2 regions of the Bradyrhizobium sp. IC4059 genome follow, and region 2 is predicted to be linked to the other one. Evidence: predicted binding sites of a transcription regulator. Region 2 holds the regulator's gene; the other holds the start of a gene.
The links. The regulator PhoB, encoded in region 2, activates phosphate uptake and scavenging genes when phosphate is short. The targets are predictions, from matches to a motif close to TGTCATNNANCTGTCAT.

Region 1 (9,937 bases), on a different contig from region 2:
GATGCCTTCATAGGCGCCGCAGCGGCAGAGATGTCCCGATAGCGCGGCGGCGATCTCCTCGCGCGAGGGTGTCGCCGCGCCCTTGGTCGCGCGCCAGCCGTCATGGAAGGCGGCGGCTTCGACGACGAAGCCGGGCGTGCAGAAGCCGCATTGCAGGGCGTCGTGCGCCATGAACGCTTTCTGTACAGGATGCAATCCGGTCGCTCCGACACCCTCGATGGTCGTCAGCGATTTGTCGGCGACCGCCTGCGCCGGCAACAGGCAGCTCACGACGGGCGTGCCGTCGAGCAGCACGGTGCAGGCGCCGCAGACGCCGGAGCCGCAGACGAGCTTGGTGCCGGTGAGGCCGCCATCGCGGATCACGTCGATCAAGAGCGCATCCGGATCGTCGGGCAGCGGGAGAGGCCGTCCATTGATGGTCGTGCTGGTCATTTTCGAACTCCCGTTTTTCGGTGGGACTTCTTTGCGGACGGCGCCATCGCGCCGGCGATCAGCATGCGCAGCATGGTCTCGAGCTGTTTCAGGAACGCGTCGACCGGCTGCATGGAAGGGAAAGCGGATTTGGCGCCGTGGATCGCCATCTCGACGCAACGCGCGAGCTCGCGCACGCTGACGCCGCTTTCGAGCTTGAGCTTTCGCTTGCGGCATACCCGCGCGATCGTGGTTGCGATCTCCTCAGCGAAACGGCTGGAATAGCTCTGGTAGAGGTCGCGCGCCTGCGCGAGGTGCTCGGAAAACAGCTCCTCGGTATGGGGCGAGTCCTTCAGCGAAGCGAGCAGCGACTGCATTCGCGCGCCGATCTCGGCGACCAGGATGTCGGCAAGATCGAGGCCAGCTTCTTCCGCCGCCTTCGCGGCCGCGATTTCGGCAGCGAGCCCCTGCGCGTAGATCCGCTCGAGCACGGCGCGAAACAGCGCCTCCTTGGAGGCGAAGTGATGATAGAGCGCCTGCCGCGTCAGTCCGGCTTCCTCCGCCGCCAGCTCGATCGAGGAGCGGCGGAAGCCGTGGCGCCGGAACACGCGCAAGGCAGCGTCGAGGATCCGGTCCTGGGGAGGGGCCTTGGCCTGCATTTTGTCAGATTTGACAAACGCGAACGAAATGTCAAATCACGGATTGATGACGGGTCTCGTGCGCGCAAGAGCCAAGGCCGCCGCGCGCGGGCGGGAACATCGCCGAATTCCCGTTGGCTGGCGATGGCGACGCGAAAACATCACGCTCAAATGAAAACGGGCACGCCTTCTTGCGAAGGCATGCCCGTTTGAAACCCTATTCGTGCGACGCGCGTGCTTAGTGCACGCTCACCGCTTGCAGCTCGTTGCTCCAGGCGTTGGCGATCGCAGCTTCGCGGCTGTCGGTCAGCATGATCGGCGTGCCGTCGGCGGCGTGGAGCGCGAAAAGCTTGAGGCCCGGCGCGATCTTGGGCGCCTCGGGGAACAGGCCCGGCACGTCCTCGGAGCGGATCTGCTTCACATAGGCGATATGGCCTTCGCCTAGGGTTGCCAGTGTCTCCGGAGAGACGTTCTTGGCTTCGTATTCGAACGCAACGTGACCTTCACTCATGGTCTCGACTCCTCTGGAACACTAAGCGGTCGAGTCCGCTACTCGTTCCATTATTCGTGCTCATTGATAGCGATTGTCTTAACGATCCGCTCCGGTTCAGGCCGGGCCAGATCGATCGACAACAACCCGTTCTTCAGATCCGCACCCAGCACCAGCATCCCCTCGGCCAGCACGAAGGTGCGCTGGAAGTGGCGCGCGGCGATGCCGCGATGGATGTATTGCCGGGTCTTGTCGTCCTGCTGCCGCCCGCGGATCACGAGCTGGTTTTCCTCAATGGTTACATCGAGTTGGTCGCGCGTAAATCCGGCGACCGCCAGCGTGATGCGCAAACGCTCGGGCTGGCCGTCCGTGCGGTCGCACCTCTCGATATTGTAGGGAGGATAACCGTCGGCGCCTTTGACGACCCGATCGAGCACGCGCTCGATCTCGTCGAAGCCCAGCAGGAAGGGACTGGAGAGCGTTGGAACACGAGACATAGTTTACAAAGTCCTCTCGAAGCGACTTTGGTGCATCAGGGCCCGCGAGCGGCGCCCCTTGATGAGCAATATGGGCATGTTCCCCTGTGGGTTCAAGCAGGTAGCGGGGGAGCTGTGGACGGGCCACTTTCCGCCATCGCCCGAATGCCTGGTTCGTCGTGGTTGGCATGACGCGTCGCGCGAGGCGATTTATCCCAACAAAAACAAACCCCCTTCTACTGTGCATGGGGTTGTTTTCGCACTTTTGTCGTCACGCCCCGGAGCCGCTCAGCCCTTGAGCCGCGTCCGCCCGTCGTCGCTGAACAGATGCAGCTTGGCCCGCACCGCCGCGACGCGGATTCTCGCGCCGATGGCGGGCGCTTGGGTTCCGGGAATGCGGACGATGACCTCGCCGGGCGGCAGCTCGCCGGGCGTGGCGGCGACGCGCTGGTCCTCCTGCTCGCGCGAGCCGTAGACGAAGGTTTCGGCGCCGACGCGCTCGATCGCTTCCACGGTGAGCGGCAGGGCGACGCCGCCGGCCGGGACTTCGTCGGTGATGACGAAATCCTCCGGGCGGATTCCGACGATTCCGGCATCGGCCGCGGCGCTGCCGGCGAGCTGCGACCAGATCTCCTCGGGCCGGGTCGACATCAAGTTCATCGGCGGCGCGCCGATGAAGGAGGCGACGAAGGTCGTCGCCGGTTTCTCGTAGATATCAAGCGGATTGCCGACCTGCTCGACCTGGCCGCCGTTCATCACGACAAGAATGTCGGCGAGCGTCATCGCCTCGAGCTGGTCATGGGTGACGTAGATCGACGTCGTGTTGAGCCGGCGCTGCAATTTGCGGATCTCGACCCGCATCGCGATGCGCAACTTGGCGTCGAGGTTGGACAGCGGCTCGTCGAACAAAAAGACTTTCGGCTGGCGCACGATGGCGCGGCCCATGGCGACGCGCTGGCGCTGGCCGCCGGAGAGCTGGCGCGGCTTGCGCTCCAGCATGGCGGAGAGCTCGAGCACACGCGCGGCTTCCTCGACGCGGGTCTTGATTTCGGCCTCGGCCATGCCGCGGTTGCGCAGGCCATAGGCCATGTTGTTGTAGACGCTCATATGCGGATAGAGCGCGTAGTTCTGGAACACCATCGCGATGTCGCGATCGGCGGGCTCTACTCCGTTGACGACGCGGCCGCCGATGTCGATCTCGCCGCCGGTGACCGTCTCCAGCCCCGCGACCATGCGCAGCAGCGTGGACTTGCCGCAGCCGGAGGGGCCGACCAGCACGCAGAACTGTCCGTCGCCGACATCGACGTCGACGCCCTTGATGGCCTCGAAGCCGCCGGGATAGGTTTTGCGGACGCTGCGCAGGGTGACGTTGGCCATAAGTCTCTACTTCTCCGTCTCGACCAGGCCGCGCACGAACAATTTCTGCATGGCGACGACGACGAACACCGGCGGCAGCATGGCCAGCACGGCGGTTGCCATCACGATCGGCCATTCGGTCAGCGCGTCGGTGGTGGTGATCATCTTGCGGATGCCGATCTGGATGGTCTGCATGTCGTCGCGCGTGGTGATCAAGAGCGGCCAGAGATATTGATTCCAACCGAGGATGAACAGGATAACGAACAGCGCCGCCATGTTGGTGCGCGACAGCGGCAAGAGCGTATCCCAGAAGAAGCGGAAGGGGCCGGCGCCGTCAATGCGCGAGGCCTCCAGCAGCTCGTCCGGCACGGTCATGAAGAACTGGCGGAACAGCAGCGTCGCGGTGGCCGATGCGATCAGCGGCAGCGACAGGCCGGCATAGCTGTCGAGCATGTGCAGGTCGGCGACGATCTTGTAGGTCGGATAGATGCGGACTTCGACCGGCAGCATCAGCGTGATGAAGATCAGCCAGAACAGCGCCATCCGGAACGGGAAGCGGAAATACACGATCGCATAGGCCGAGATGATCGAGACCGCGATCTTGCCCAGCGCGATCAGGAGCGCCATCACAAGCGAGTTCAGCATCATGTTGCCGACCGGCTCGCGGGTCGAGCCGCTCGTGCCGACGAAGATGGTCTGGTAGTAGGTCTGGAAGAAATGACCCCCGGGCAGCAACGACATCTGCCCGTTGGCGATCACCGCGTTGTCCTGGGTGGACGCCACGAAGGCGAGATAGACCGGGAAGGCGACGATCGCGATCCCGATCCAGAGGATAATATGGGCAATGTAGCGCCGAAAGCCTTCTTCCTCGACCATCAGTAGGTCACCTTGCGTTCGACGAAGCGGAACTGGATGCCCGTCAGCACGATCACCATGATCATCAGGATCACCGATTGCGCCGCGGAGCTGCCGAGGTTTCCGCCGAGCAGGCCGTCGGTATAGACCTTGTAGACCAGCGTCTCCGTCGACTTGCCCGGACCGCCGCGGGTCATCGTGTCGATGATGCCGAACGTGTCGAAGAAGGCGTAGACGATGTTGACGACCAGGAGGAAGAAGATGGTCGGCGACAGCAGCGGGAAGATCACGGTCCAGAACCTGCGCATCGGGCGGGCGCCGTCGATCGCGGCCGCCTCGATCACGCTTCTGGGGATGCTCTGCAGGCCGGCGAGGAAGAACAGGAAGTTGTAGGAGATCTGCTTCCAGGCGGCGGCCAGGATGATCAGCGCTGCGGCCTGGTCGCCGTCGAGCAGTGGATTCCAGTCGATGCCCAGCGCCCGCAGGTAGCGCGAGAGCACGCCGAGCGAGGGATGCAGCATGAAGATCCAGAGCACGCCGACGACCGGCGGCGCCACCGCATAGGGCCAGATCAGCAGCGTGCGGTAGAGCATCGAGCCGCGCAGCGGCTTGTCTGCCATCACGGCCAGCAGCAGCGCGAACGACAGCGACGACACCGCGATCGCGAACGAGAAGAAGAAGGTGCGCAGGATCGCCTCGAAATAGGCGGGCTCCTTGAACAGCTCGATATAGTTCTCGAACCAGACGAAGCTGGTCGACAGGCCGAAGGCGTCCTGCAGCAGGAACGACTGGATCATCGCCTGCAAGGCCGGCCAGTAGAAGAAAATCAGGACGATCGCGAGTTGCGGCGCAACCAGCGCATAGGGCAACAGCTTCGATTGGAAAATGGCTTGCTTTTGCATGATGCCCCAGCGCGGCAGGCCGGGGGACCGGCCTGCCGCTTGTCGCCTTACTTCACGGCGGTCTTTTCGAACTGGCGCAGCATGGTGTTGCCGCGCTCGACGGCCGCGTCCAGCGCCTGCTTGGCGGTCTTCTTGCCGGCCAGCGCCTGCTCGATCTCCTCCGCCCAGACGTCACGGAGCTGCACCATGTTGCCGAGGCGCAGGCCGCGCGAATTCTCGGTCGGCTCCTTGTTGGTCAGCTCGAGCAGCGGCGTCTCCAGATAGGGCTGGTCCTTGTAGAAGCCATCCGCCTTGGCCTTCTCATAGGCCGCCTTGGTGATCGGCAGATAGCCCGAGGCCTTGTGGATGTAGACTTGGCGATCGGTGTCCGAGAGGAAGGAGAAGAATTTGGCGACGCCCTTGTAATCGTCCGCCGGTTTGCCGCCCATTACCCAGAGCGAGGCACCGCCGATGATCGAGTTCTGCGGCGCGTCCTTGGCGTCCGGGTAATAGGGCATCGGCACCGCGGTGAAGGCAAACTTGGCCTGCGCCTTGACGTTGCCGAAGAACGCGGACGAGGTCAGGTAGAGCGGACATTCGCCCGACGTGAAGCGGCCTTCGCCGGTGTTGGTGCGGCCGGCATAGTCGTAGGTCTTGTCCTTCTGGAACTCGACCAGATTTTCGAGATGCTTGACCTGGAGCGGACCGTTGAAGGACAGCACGGTGTCGAAGCCGTCGAGGCCGTTGGCCTTGCTGGCGAGCGGCACGTTGTGCCAGGCGGAGAGCTGCTCGAGATTGACCCAGGTGACCCAGGAGTTGGAGAAGCCGCAGGTCGCGTGGCCGGCCGCCTTCAGCTTCTTGGCGGCGTCGAACACTTCGGGCCAGGTCTTCGGCACCTCGACATTCGCTTTCTTCAGTGCGTCGAGGTTGACCCACATCACGGTCGAGGACGAGTTGAACGGGAAGGACAGCATCTCGCCCTTCGAGGTCGAGTAATAGCCGGTGATCGCAGGCAGATAGGCCTTCGGATCGAACTTCTCGCCGGTCTCGGCCATCAGCTTGTAGACCGGCTTCACGGCGCCGGTCGCTGCCATCATGGTGGCGGTGCCGACCTCGAACACCTGCATGATGTGCGGCGCGTTGCCGGCGCGGAACGCGGCGATGCCGGCGTTCATCGTGTCGGCGTAGTTGCCCTTGTAGGTCGGGATCACCTTGTAGTCGCTCTGCGTGGTGTTGAAATCGTTGGCGAGCCTGACGATGACGTCGTTGTTGGCGCCGGTCATCGCGTGCCACCACTGGATTTCGGTGACCGCGAGTGCCGGCGAGGCGCCGAGACCAACCGTGAGTGCGACGGCCGCCGCCGTGCCAAAATGTCGAAGAGCCATCAAGAACCTCCCTTGCCCGTCACTAATGAAGCGCTTGCGCTAGCAGCGCCATATGACGTTCACATGACTGTGTAAGCGGGAGAAACGAAAGCAGCAAGCGCGGCCAAATGGGAAGTTGTCAAATAGGCCAAGACGGAGCCGTCAGCCAACTCGTTCGCGCTGCACATGCGTGCGCGCGCCGCAGTGCGGCATTGAGATGAGGCACTATCGTGCCGCGGGCTCCGAACCTCTCCCACTTGCAAGCGGGAGAGGGAGCGCACCACCGTTGACGCTCGCCTTAGCTCAGCGTTTCCGCTCGGGACCGCAGACCGTGCCTTTTTCGACCATCGCGTCGATCTCGGCCTTGGAGTAGCCGAACTCGCCCAGCACCTCGGCCGCATGCTGGCTGAATTTCGGCGGCACGCGGCGCAGGCTCGGCTTGCTGCGGTCGAGCCGGATCGGCGAGGCAACGCCCTTGTACCAGTCCTTCTCGATAATATCGCCACGCGCGATCGTGTGCGGATTGGTCAACGCCTGGTCGATCTTCTGCACGGGACCTGCAGGCAGGCCGGCCGCGAGCAGGCGGTTGCACAGCGGCTCGGCCTCGTGCTGGCTGAACACGGCGGCAAGCTCGGCGCGCAGTGCCTCGCGATTGGCGATGCGGTCCTTGTTGCGGGCAAAGCGCGGATCGGTGCCGAGCTCGGGCTTGCCGATCTCCTTCGCCAGCTTGCGGAAGGTGCCGTCATTGCCGACGCCGATGAAGATGTTGTCGGTCTTGGTCGGGAAGATCGCGTAAGGCACGAGGTTCGGATGCTCGTTGCCGGTGAGACCCGGCGGCTTGCCATGCATGAAATAATTCGCGGTGTGCGGATGCATGATGGCAAGGCCGGTCTCGTACAGCGTCGTCTCCAGGAACTGGCCCTTGCCCGACCGCTGCCGCTCCGACAGCGCCATCAGGATGCCGATCGCCGCATAAAGTCCGGTGGTGATGTCGACCAAGGGAACGCCGATCCGCATTGGCCCGCTCTCGGGCGAGCCGGTCGCCGCGATCATGCCGGTCATGGCCTGGATGATGGCATCATAGCCGGGGTTGCCGCCGCGCGGGCCGTCGGCGCCGAAGCCGCAGATCCGGCAATGCACGAGGCGGGGATATTTCTTGCTGAGGACGTCGTTGCCGATGCCCCATTTCTCCAGCGTGCCCGGCTTGAAATTCTCGATCAGGACGTCGGCGGTCTCCAGCATCTTGAGCAGCACGATTCGGCCGCCCTCGGAGGCGAGGTCGAGGCCGATCGAGCGCTTGTTGCGGTTGATGCCGACGAAATAGGCCGCATCCTCCTCGTGGAACGGAGGGCCCCATTCGCGCACCTCGTCGCCCGCGGGCGGCTCAACCTTGATCACGTCGGCGCCGTGGTCGGCGAGGATCTGGGTGCAGTAGGGACCGCCGAGCACGCGCGTGAGATCGATGACGCGCAATCCGCTCATGGCGCCCGTTGCTGCTTCAGTCATGCCTTCGCTTCCCTGTGTCGATCATTGGCTCACAGGCCTAGCGAGGTTTGTTTGCGCCAGCAATGGCGCCGAGCGTGGAGCCGCATGCGCCGGCGTGCAGCCATGCCGCGGGGTGGCGAATTCCCTCGGATGCGGCCGGCCCGAGGGGGGATTCCCGGGCCAGCCAATCCGCGCTGCCGATCAGACCACCGTCAGGCGAACGTCGACATTGCCGCGCGTGGCATTGGAGTACGGGCACACCTGATGCGCCTTCGCCACCAGCGCCTCGGCGTCTGCGCGGGCAAGGCCCGGCAGCGAGACCGCGAGGTCGATATCGAGGCCGAAGCCGCCCTCGGAGCGCGGGCCGATGCCGACGGTCGAGGTGACCGAGGCGTCGGCAGGCACCTTCGGGCCGCCCTGCGAGGCCACGAACTTCATCGCGCCGATGAAGCAGGCGGCATAGCCGGCCGCAAACAGCTGCTCGGGATTGTTGCCAGCGCCGCCGCCACCGCCGAGCTCCTTCGGCGTGGTGAGCTTGACGTCGAGCGCGCCGTCGAGGGTCGCAGCATGGCCGTCGCGGCCGCCGGTCGCCTTGGCGCTGGTCTTGTAGAGGACGTTCACAGACATTGTCGTCTCCTCGGGTCTTTCGGGGTTGGGGTGCGGGCTTTATCGCAGACAATTAGATTGTGCGCAATCTAATTCGTCCCGCCTCACATTTAATTGTTCGCAATTGAATGTGGCGCCGGCCGGGACCAGAATGGGAGAAACGCGCAGGATTCTTCATGGCCCGGAAATCAACGGCGGTAGACCCGCTTCGTCTCGACAACCAGATCTGCTTCGCGGTCTATTCCGCTACGCACGCCTTTAACCGCGTCTACAAGCCGCTGCTCGATCGGCTCGGCCTGACCTATCCGCAATATCTGGTCATGCTGGTGCTGTGGGAGCGCGATGACGTGCCGGTCAAGGAGATCGGCGAGAAGCTGTTCCTGGATTCGGGCACGCTGACGCCGCTGCTGAAGCGGCTCGAGGCCGCCCATCTCGTCAGGCGCACCCGCTCGCGTGAGGACGAGCGTCAGGTTCTGATCGCCCTGACGCCGCAGGGCCATGCACTGAAGGAGAAGGCCCGCAGCGTGCCGCAATCGATCCTGGCGGCATCGGACTGCTCGGTGTCGGAGCTGGTCGCGATGAAAGACGAGATCGTCGCGCTGAGGGATCGGCTGAATGCGGTGATCGGGGAGTAGGGGACTAAAGCCGCTTCTTGGCGAAGGAGCGGCCTGATGCTGACTTCAAGTACTTTTCGAATGCGACGGCCTGCTTCTCATCGCTGAATGCGACGTAAGTCTTGAGCCGCCAAGGTCCGTATTTCGAAGTGTGGGGCACCTCGCCAGCATTGTGCTTTGCCAGTCGGGCGCGGAGGTCGTCGGTGATCCCGACATAGAAGTGGAGAGAATCAAGGCTCTCAAGGATGTAGACGTACTTCACGGGCACACTCCTCGGTAGGCGAGGAGAGCTTACACCCGCTCTTGTTTTGCTGAAGCCCGGCTTCGCCCTTCGGGCTTCGCCGCGGCAGCCTTCGCTAGCTTCGCCACGAGGGAGCGGAGCTGGCTTGCCGAGCCGTAGCTGGCGAAGCCAGCGAAGGCTGGTGGAGCCAGGCGGGATCGAACCGCCGACCTCTTGCATGCCATGCAAGCGCTCTCCCAGCTGAGCTATGGCCCCTTAGTCCAAATGGGAGGATCCTGGGGGACCCGTCCCGGCCGGCGAGCGCTCTAGGCGACTCGCGCGGTGCACCCTTTTTCACAGATCAGGGCTGATCTCAAGTCTCTTCATCACCGCCGACATCACCAATGATGTCGGTCACGTCCTCATCGCCCTCTTCCTCGTCGGCAATGAAGGTCGAATCGTCGTCGTCATCGTCATCGAGGGTCTCGTCGACCTCGATATCGTCCTCCGATTCGGGCACGACCGCCTTGACCTTGCCGGT
Region 2 (9,937 bases):
GCGCCCGGGTCGGCATGGTGTTCCAGAAGCCGACGCCGTTCCCGATGACGATCTACGAGAACATCGCCTTCGGCATTCGTCTCTATGAGAAGATCTCCAAGTCCGAGATGGACGACCGCGTCGAGAAGGCGCTGCGCGGTGGCGCGCTGTGGAACGAGGTCAAGGACAAGCTCAATGCCTCCGGCCTGTCGCTCTCCGGCGGCCAGCAGCAGCGCCTCTGCATCGCCCGCACCGTCGCGGTGCGGCCCGAGGTGATCCTGTTTGACGAGCCCTGCTCGGCGCTCGACCCGATCTCGACCGCCAAGGTCGAGGAGCTGATCCAGGAATTGTCCGAGAACTACACGATCGCGATCGTCACCCACAACATGCAGCAGGCGGCGCGCGTTTCCGACAAGACCGCCTTCATGTATCTCGGCGAGTTGATCGAGTTCGACGACACCAGCAAGATCTTCACGTCGCCGAGCGATCGGCGCACGCAGGATTACATCACCGGCCGGTTCGGCTGAGGAGACGGAACATGGGTTCTGAACATACCGTAAAGGCTTTCGACAGCGACCTTCAGGAGCTCACCCGCCTGGTCGCCGAGATGGGCGGCATCGCCGAGCGCATGATCGTCGATTCCGTCGACGCGCTGATCCGCCGCGACGTCGCGCTCGGCCAGCGCGTCGTCGCCACCGACGTCGAGCTCGACGCGCTGCAGAAGCGCATCGAGGAGCGCGCCGTGCTCACCATCGCCCGCCGCCAGCCGATGGCCGTCGACCTGCGCGAGATCGTCGGCGCGATGCGCGTTGCGACCGATCTCGAGCGCATCGGCGATCTCGCCAAGAACATGGGCAAGCGCGTCGCGGCGCTGGAGACGGATTTCCATCCGCTCAAGCTGTTCCGCGGCCTGGAGCACATGACCGACCTCGTGCAGCAGCAGGTCAAGTCGGTGCTGGACGCCTATGCCGCGCACGACCTGCCGGCGGCGATGGCGGTGTGGAAGGGCGACGAAGAAGTCGACGCCATCTGCACCTCGCTGTTCCGCGAGCTCCTCACCTACATGATGGAGGATCCGCGCAACATCTCGTTCTGCATCCACCTGATGTTCTGTGCCAAGAACATCGAGCGGATCGGCGACCACGCCACCAACATCGCCGAGACCGTGTTCTACATGATCGAGGGCCAGGCGATCACCGACAAGCGGCCGAAGGGCGACATGACGACCTTCGCCACGACGGTGCCGAACACCTGACGACTTAAGGAGCTACGACCACATGGGCGCACGCATTATGGTGGTTGAGGACGAGGAAGCTCTCACCGAGCTTCTTCGCTACAACCTCGAAGGCGACGGCTATGACGTCGAGACGGTGATGCGCGGCGATGACGCCGACACCCGCCTCAAGGAGCACATTCCCGATCTGATCGTGCTCGACTGGATGCTGCCGGGCCTGTCAGGCATCGAGCTGTGCCGGCGGCTTCGGACCCGCCCCGAGACCAAGCAGCTGCCGATCATCATGCTCACCGCGCGCGGCGAGGAGAGCGAACGGGTGCGCGGGCTCGCGACCGGCGCGGATGATTATATCGTCAAGCCGTTCTCGGTGCCGGAGCTGCTTGCGCGCGTGAAGGGCCTGCTCAGGCGTGCGAGTCCCGAGCGCCTCGCCACCGTGCTCGCCTATGGCGATATCGAGCTCGACCGCGACAAGCGCCGCGTGGCGCGCTCGGGCCGGCCGATCGATCTCGGTCCGACCGAATATCGCCTGCTGGAGTTCTTCCTGGAGCATCCCGGCCGCGTGTTCTCGCGCGAGCAGCTGCTCGACAGCGTCTGGGGCCGCGACATCTACATCGACGAGCGCACCGTCGACGTGCATATCGGCCGCCTGCGCAAGCTGCTCAATCTTGGCCGCGAGCAGGACCCGATCCGCACCGTCCGCGGCGCCGGCTACGCGCTGGACGATCGCTTCGCGAAGGCTGAGCAGACGTAAGGCGCCAGCGACAGCTGGTTTGGCGAACTGCGGCGCCGATCTCGGCCGTCATCCCGGGGCGCGCGCAGCGTGAGCCCGGGATCTCAGCGCGAGCGCTTGCGCTGTTCGCGATTAGCCACAGGACGTGGTTTGGCGAAGACTCGGGGTGACCATCTCGCGCAACGATTGCGCCCCGCGGTTACGGATCCCGCATTCGCGGGGATGACACCGGGCGATTGGGAGCCGTCATCGTATGACGGCTGCAGTCTTGGCGATCAAGCTTGGCGATCAAAGCTTGGCGATCAGGGAATTCCGCAAGCTCACCGCGTGCCCGGTTTCGGTGCTGCGCGACGGCGATCCGCTGCGGGCTGATAGGCCACGCGCGAATGCTGGGCACAATAGGGCAGGCCGGAGAGCGCCTTGCCGCCGCAGAAGAAGAAATCCGGGCTCGAGGGATCGCCGACCGGCCAGTGGCAGGTCGCCTCGTTCAATTCCAGCAGCGACAGCCGCTGGCTCATCGGCACCACGTTGTCGTAGGTAACCGGCTCGGCTTCCAACTCGACCTCGAAGGCCTGCGCCAACGCGGTGTTGCCGCGCGCGACGGGGCGGGTCACCCGCATCATATGCTGCGCGGGCCGTGCCTTGCGCGGCCGCGGCGCTGCCGATGAAGGGCTCTTGGCGCGGCCGGACAGGCCGAGCCGGTGCACCTTGCCGATCACGGCATTGCGGGTCACATTGCCGAGCTCCGCCGCGATCTGGCTGGCCGAAAGTCCGGCCTCCCAGAGCTTCTTCAGCTGCTCGACGCGATCATCGGACCAGGTCAAAACCGTCATTGCACCCTTTCCCTCGCTGCGCGCCTGCCATCCTGGGGCCTTCGCAGCGAATGCTTTAGCCTTGAAAAACCCGTGCCGTCAGAATCCCTTAAGGCTCGCCGGGCGCGCTCAAGACGCCCGAACGTTTACGCCGGTACATGAGGACTTCTGGGATCAGAACTGCTGCACGAGATGTCGTATCTGACAGTCCAAACGCTACAATATGGCGTGACTCCCGCGCAAGAGTCCGCCGACTCGCTTCCACATGTTCCGTGGTGAAAAACCCGCAAAATCGGCACCGCAAGACTACGGAATCAGCGTTTCGCGAGGCTTTCCGGGCGGCATTGACACCCGTCTTGCCAGGCATAAGATAGTGCCACGTGCCGCCCTTAAAAGGCGGCACGTTTCGTTTTCCGGGGCCGGTCGATGGTGCGTCGCGCAATGCATGCCTCACACCGTCCGCAACATTCAAGTGACGTCATGACTAACAGCGCAGCGCCGCATTTGCTCCCCGTTTTCGCCAGGGCCGACCTCGGTTTCGAGCGCGGCGAAGGCTGCTGGCTGATCGCGACCAACGGCGATCGCTATCTCGATTTCACCTCGGGTGTCGCGGTGAATGCGCTCGGCCATGTCCATCCCGCGCTGGTCAAGGCGTTGCAGGAGCAGGCGACCAAGCTCTGGCACATGTCGAACCTGTTCCAGAGCCCTGACGGCGAGAAGCTCGCAAGCCGCCTCTGCAATGAGAGCTTTGCGGACTTCGTGTTCTTCTGCAATTCCGGCGCCGAGGCGCTGGAAGGCGTGATCAAGCTGGTGCGCCACCATCACTTCTCCAAGGGGCATCCGGAACGTTACCGCATGATCACCTTCGAGGGTGCCTTCCATGGCCGCACGCTGGCGACGCTCGCCGCCACCGGCTCTGCGAAATATCTCGAGGGCTTCGGTCCGCCGATGGACGGCTTCGATCAGGTGCCGCACGGCGACCTCGACGCCGTGAAGAAGGCGATTGGTCCGCACACCGCCGGCATTCTCATCGAGCCGATCCAGGGCGAGGGTGGCGTTCGTTCTGCACCTCACGCCTTCCTGAGGGCGCTGCGCGAACTCTGTAACGAGCGCGGCCTGTTGCTCGCCTTCGACGAGGTGCAGACCGGCATGGGCCGCACCGGCGAGCTCTTTGCCTACAAGCGCACCGGCGTCACACCGGATGTGATGTCGCTCGCCAAGGCGCTCGGCGGCGGCTTTCCGATCGGCGCGGTGCTGGCGACCGCGGACGCGGCGGCCGGCATGGGGCCCGGCTCGCACGGCTCCACCTTCGGCGGCAATCCGCTCGCGATCTCGGCTGCCAACGCCGTGCTCGATGTCATGCTCAAGCCCGGCTTCTTCGACCACGTGCAGAAGATGTCGCTGCTGCTCAAGCAGAAGCTCGCCTCCGTGATCGATCGTCATCCCGAAATCGTCAGCGAGGTGCGCGGCGAGGGCCTGCTGATCGGTATCAAGGCGGTGGTGCCCTCGGGCGATCTCGTCGCGGCGCTGCGCGCCGAAAAGCTGCTCACCGTCGGGGCCGGCGACAATGTCGTGCGCTTCCTGCCGCCCCTGATCGTCACGGAAGCGGAGATCGAGGACAGCGTCGGCCGGTTAGAGCGCGCCTGCGCTGCGATCTCCTCCAGCCAGACCAAGCGGGCGGCAAGCTGATGAGCACGACGCCCAACAAAGCTCCCAAGCACTTCCTGGACATCAACGAGCTGCCGCTCTCGGAGCTCAAGAGCATGCTCGCCGCCTCTTCGGCGATGAAGGCGAAGCAGAAGGCGCAGCAGCCGGTCAGGCCGCTCGAGGGCAAGACGCTGGCGATGATCTTCGAGCGTCCCTCGACCCGCACCCGCGTCTCGTTCGACGTCGGCATGCGCCAGCTCGGCGGCGAGGCGATCATGCTCACCGGCGCCGAGATGCAGCTCGGCCGCGGCGAGACCATCGCCGACACCGCGCGGGTTCTGTCGCGCTATGTCGACGCCATCATGATCCGCATCCTCAACCACGATGCGCTGCTGGAGCTTGCGGCCAACGCCACCGTGCCCGTCATCAACGGCCTGACGCGGCGTTCGCATCCCTGCCAGGTGATGGCCGACCTCATGACCTATGAGGAACATCGCGGCCCGATCGAGGGCAAGACGGTGGCCTGGGCCGGCGACGACAACAACGTGCTGGCGTCCTGGGCCCATGCCGCCGAGCGCTTCAAATTCCAGCTCAATGTCGCAACGCCGCCGGAGCTCGCACCGAAAAAGGCCATGCGCGACTGGATCAAGGCGACGGGCGCGCCGATCGTGCTCGGCACCGATCCGGAAGCCGCCGTGCGCGGCGCCGATTGCGTCGTCACCGACACTTGGGTGTCGATGGGCGACAAGGAGGGCGAGCACCGCCACAACGTGCTCAAGCCCTACCAGGTCAATGCCAAGCTGATGTCGCTGGCCAAGGCGGACGCATTGTTCATGCATTGCCTGCCGGCCCATCGCGGCGAGGAGGTCACCGACGAGGTGATCGACGGGCCGCAATCGGTCGTGTTCGACGAGGCCGAAAACCGCCTGCACGCGCAGAAGGGCATCTTGGCCTGGTGCTTCGACGCGGTGAAGTAGCCTTCTTGTAGCCCGGATGAAGCGCAGCGAAATCCGGGGTTCTCAACGCGTGGAAAGACCCCCCGGATTGCGCTGCGCTCCATCCGGGCTACGCACTCGTCGTTCCGCGGACGACGGAATGCGGGCGTGCCTCTTTCAATTTGCATCGAACCACCCCAGATAAAGCGCCATGGTTTCCCAGTCTCCTGACATGAACACCGGGCCTGAAGGCCCGGTTCGCGCGCCATCATCGGTTCCGATCGATGACGCCGTGCTGCCTTACGAGGTCGACGCGCTTGACGTGCGCGGGCGCCTGGTGCGGCTTGGCCCCGCGCTCGACGACATCCTCACCAAGCACGATTATCCCGCAGCCGTGGGCAAGCTGCTCGGCGAGGCCATCGTGCTGACGACGCTGCTCGGCTCGACGCTGAAATTCGAGGGCCGCTTCATTCTTCAGGCCCAGACCGACGGTCCGGTGTCGTTCCTGGTGGTCGACTACAGGGCCCCGGACCGCCTGCGCGCCTATGCGCGCTTTGACGCCTCGCGCCTGGGCACGGCCAAGGATTCCGGCACGCTGCTCGGCCGCGGCCATCTCGCCATGACCATCGACCAGGGCCCCGACATGAGCCGTTACCAGGGCTTGGTTGCGCTCGACGGCGGCAGCCTGGAAGACGCCGCCCACGAATATTTCCTGCGCTCCGAGCAGATCCCGACGCGCGTGCGCCTCGCGGTCGGCGAGGAGTGGCGCTCGAGCGACGGCGGCAAGCATCGCTGGCGCGCCGGCGGCATGCTGATGCAATTTCTGCCGAAGGCGCCGGAGCGCGCGCGGCAGGCGGACTTGCATCCCGGCGATGCGCCCGACGGCACCGAAGTGCACAGCGTCGCGGAAGACGATGCCTGGGTCGAGGCACGCTCGCTGATCGAGACGGTCGAAGACGTCGAGCTGATCGATCCCGAGCTCTCCGGCGAGCGGTTGCTCTACCGCCTCTTCCACGAGCGCGGTGTGCGCGTGTTCAATCCGCAGGTGCTCGAGGCGCGGTGCTCCTGCTCGCGCGATGCGGTCGCCGCGATGCTCAAGAGCTTCTCGCACGACGACCGCGCCGCCATGGTCAAGGACGACAAGGTCGTCGTCACCTGCGAGTTCTGCTCGTCGGTGTACCAGTTCACGCCGCACGAGGCGGGCGTCGAGGACGCCTGAGCCTACCCGCGTCGCTGCACTCGCAATGTCGAGTGGAGCAGTGCCACACGCGCGGTGTCATCGCCCGACTTGATCGGGCGATCCAGTACTCCGAGACGATGCTGATCGAAACGAGAGGCCGCGGCGTACTGGATGCCCCGGTCAAGCCGGGGCATGACAGTTGTGAGTGTTACGGCGAACTCGCCTCTCTAATTCAACACCCGCTTGTTGTCGGGGCTGTCCAGCGAAAACGTCGGCACGTCGATCTCGAAACGCTCGCCGGTTTCGCTGACCATCTGGTAGCGGCCGGTCATGAAGCCCGAGGCGGTCGAGAGCGGCACGCCGGAGGTGTATTCGAAGCGCTCGCCGGGGGCGAGGATCGGCTGCTCGCCGACCACGCCTTCGCCCTTCACCTCCTGCTGGCGGCCGGAGGCATCGGTGATGATCCAGTGCCGCGTCTTGAGCTGCACGGTCTCCTCGCCCGAATTGGTGATGACGATGGTGTAGGACCAGAAGTAGCGCGAGCGGTCGGCCGACGATTGCTCCGGAACAAAGTTCGGCTCGACGGTCACTTCGATCTGGCGGGTCACGGCGCGGTACATGGCTGTTATCATACCGAAATCCGCCCCGGGAACCAAACCCCCGCGGGCGCCTTGGCGACATCGTCCCGCCAGAATTGGCGGGAAAGCACACCACCGAGGGAGACACCCTGATGTGATCCGGACGCTTTGCGAGACGACAGCCGGACCATTACACTGCTTCAACGTCGCGATTTGCGGAAGGGTTTCCAGGCCCCGATGACCATTGCCGACCAAGTGACGGGATCGACCATCGCAGGAACCGCGGGCGCCAAGCCCGCAGGGACCAAGGCGCGCGCCGCAGCGCCGGCCATCACGCTGCCCGCCATCGGCGAGCGCGAGCTCCGGCTCGATCTGTTCCGCGGCCTCGCGCTGTGGCTGATCTTCATCGACCATCTGCCGCCCAGTCTGCTGACCTGGTTCACGATCCGCAATTACGGCCTCAGCGACGCCACCGAGATCTTCATCTTCATCTCCGGCTACACCGCGGCCTTCGTCTATGGCCGGGCCATGCTGGAGAGCGGCGTTCTCATCGCCACCGCGCGCATCCTGCGCCGGGTCTGGCAGATCTACGTCGCCCACGTCTTCCTGTTCACGATCTTCCTCGCCGAGATCTCCTATGTCGCGACCAGGTTCGAGAACCCGCTCTACACCGAAGAGATGGGCATCATGGACTTCCTCAAGCAGCCCGACGTCGTCATCGTGCAGGCGCTGCTGCTGCGCTTCCGTCCCGTCAACATGGACGTGCTGCCGCTCTACATCGTGCTGATGCTGGCGCTGCCGCTGATCCTTTGGTCGATGAAATGGCGGCCGGACGTCACGCTCGGGCTGTCGGTCCTGCTCTACGCGGTGACCTGGGAGTACGACCTTTACCTGTCGGCCTATCCGAACGGCTTCTGGGCCTTCAATCCGTTCGCCTGGCAATTGCTGTTCGTGTTTGGTGCCTGGTGCGCGCTCGGAGGTGCGCGTCGCATGTCGGGCATCCTGGCCTCGCCCGTGACGATGTGGATCTCGATCGCCTATCTCATCGCGGCGTTCTACGTGACCTTGACCTGGTACGTGCCCCAGCTCTCCCAGTTCATGCCGAAGCAGATCGAACAATGGATGTATCCGATCGACAAGACCGACCTCGACGTGCTGCGCTTCGCGCACTTCCTGGCGCTGGCGGCGCTGACCGTACGCTTCCTGCCCCGCGATTGGCCGGGCTTGAAATCGCGCTGGCTACGACCATTGATTCTATGTGGTCAGCATTCGCTCGAGATCTTCTGCCTCGGCGTCTTCCTGGCCTTTGCCGGCCATTTCGTCCTCGCCGAAATCTCCGGCGGGCCGGTCATGCATGCGTTGATTAGCCTCTCCGGAATCCTGATCATGTGGGGGGTGGCCTGGGTCATTTCGTGGTACAAGCGTGTGGCTGACAAGAGCGGTGCGAAAACCAAAAACGCCGTCGGCAACGCCGATCTGGCGGGAGGGGGCTGATGAAGGCGAAGGTTCTCCTGAGCCTGGTCCTGCTATGCGGTAACCTCGCCGCGCCCACGGCGCGCGCGGGCGATGCCGCGTCTGCCGCATCCCCTATGCCTGCGGCCTGCGAACTGCCGTCCTATCTGTTGACCAGCGAAAGCCAGCTGCCCAAGGTCGCCGAGGCGATCAAGGCCGGCAAACCGCTCGACATCCTGGTGATCGGCAGCCGCTCGACCACGATTCCCTCGTCGGAGAGCAGCTCCTATCCGGCGCGCATGGAGGCGATCCTCAAGGAGAAACTGCCGCCCTCCGAGCCGGTGCACGTCTCCGTAGAAATACAGAGCAAGAAAACGGCAGAGGAGACCGCGTCCACCTTCGTTAAGCTGATGGAAGCAAAAACGCCTACTTTGGTCATCTGGCAGACCGGGACCGTGGATGCTATCCGATCCATCGATCCCGACGAATTTCGTAGCGCGGTGACCGACGGGGTTGTTGCGTTGCAAAAGGCAGGGGCGGACGTCGTCTTGATGAATTTGCAATATAGCCCGCGCACCGAGACCATGATCTCGGCGCAGCCTTTTCTCGATAATATGCGCGTCGTGGCACAGGAGCACGACATCCCGCTGTTCGATCGTTTCGCGATCATGCGGCAGTGGAATGAACAGGGCCAGTTCGACCTGTTCAACCCGTCCCGCGGGCCTGAGCTGGCGAAGCAGGTCCATGATTGCCTTGGCCGGGCGTTGGCACAGTTCGTGATCGACGCTGCTCATCTGGAGCCGGCCCAGCAGCAAAATTGAGGTCTAGCGTTAATGAGTTCTCTCCGCCCTTTTTGCCTGACGTCATGGCTAGCCGTGCCTGCAACAGCAGTGCTGTTGTTGCTGACGCCCGCCGCGCATGCGCAGACGCCGGCCGCTCAACCGGCGACCCCCGCACCCGCCCAGTCGCCTGATCCCGCGCCCGCTGCGCCGTCCCAGACCACCGTCGCCGCGAGGTCGCCCGAGCAGCGCGGCGTCACCTCGCGCGCCATCGACAAGGTGAAGGAGGTCGCGAAGTCCGCCGCCGACATCTTCAGCCGGGTGCCCTGCCTGCCGCCGAAGGGCGGCTCCAAGGCGATGGGCTCGCTGCCGCATGTCGCGAGCAAGCTGGCCGCCGGCCAGCCCGTCGTCATCGTCGCGTTCGGCTCCTCGTCGACCCAGGGGTTCGGCGCGAGCTCGCCGGAGTTCAATTACCCCAATCGTCTCGCCGCGCAGCTGCGCCGGCACTATCCGACTGCCGACATCAGCGTCATCAATGCCGGCGTCGGCGGCGAGGACGCCCCCGAGATGATGAAGCGTCTGCAGACGCAGGTGATCGACAGGCATCCGGA

Region 1: a site for PhoB is predicted at 6,545-6,561, ahead of ugpB (sn-glycerol-3-phosphate ABC transporter substrate-binding protein UgpB). Genes of this name have one in related genera too.

Annotation. Positions count from the first base shown of each region.
Region 1 covers NZ_JADYVH010000010.1:91,850-101,786, reverse strand. The annotation lists gene I6F12_RS27625 (molybdopterin-dependent oxidoreductase) at 1-432, opposite strand, end outside; gene I6F12_RS27620 (TetR/AcrR family transcriptional regulator) at 429-1,070, opposite strand; gene I6F12_RS27615 (DUF1150 domain-containing protein) at 1,288-1,560, opposite strand; gene I6F12_RS27610 (Hsp20 family protein) at 1,611-2,036, opposite strand; gene I6F12_RS27605 (sn-glycerol-3-phosphate import ATP-binding protein UgpC) at 2,304-3,392, opposite strand; gene ugpE (sn-glycerol-3-phosphate ABC transporter permease UgpE) at 3,399-4,247, opposite strand; gene ugpA (sn-glycerol-3-phosphate ABC transporter permease UgpA) at 4,247-5,128, opposite strand; gene ugpB (sn-glycerol-3-phosphate ABC transporter substrate-binding protein UgpB) at 5,176-6,492, opposite strand; gene I6F12_RS27585 (CaiB/BaiF CoA-transferase family protein) at 6,775-7,977, opposite strand; gene I6F12_RS27580 (organic hydroperoxide resistance protein) at 8,158-8,583, opposite strand; gene I6F12_RS27575 (MarR family transcriptional regulator) at 8,739-9,197, shown strand; gene I6F12_RS37530 (GIY-YIG nuclease family protein) at 9,202-9,438, opposite strand; tRNA gene I6F12_RS27565 (tRNA-Ala) at 9,597-9,672, opposite strand; gene I6F12_RS27560 (TIGR02300 family protein) at 9,770-9,937, opposite strand, start outside.
Region 2 covers NZ_JADYVH010000009.1:185,019-194,955, reverse strand. The annotation lists gene pstB (phosphate ABC transporter ATP-binding protein PstB) at 1-506, shown strand, start outside; gene phoU (phosphate signaling complex protein PhoU) at 518-1,234, shown strand; gene phoB (phosphate regulon transcriptional regulator PhoB) at 1,257-1,964, shown strand; gene I6F12_RS26525 (GcrA family cell cycle regulator) at 2,264-2,776, opposite strand; gene I6F12_RS26520 (aspartate aminotransferase family protein) at 3,236-4,444, shown strand; gene argF (ornithine carbamoyltransferase) at 4,444-5,379, shown strand; gene I6F12_RS26510 (Hsp33 family molecular chaperone) at 5,549-6,556, shown strand; gene apaG (Co2+/Mg2+ efflux protein ApaG) at 6,745-7,137, opposite strand; gene I6F12_RS26500 (OpgC domain-containing protein) at 7,333-8,589, shown strand; gene I6F12_RS26495 (lipolytic enzyme) at 8,589-9,368, shown strand; gene I6F12_RS26490 (SGNH/GDSL hydrolase family protein) at 9,381-9,937, shown strand, end outside.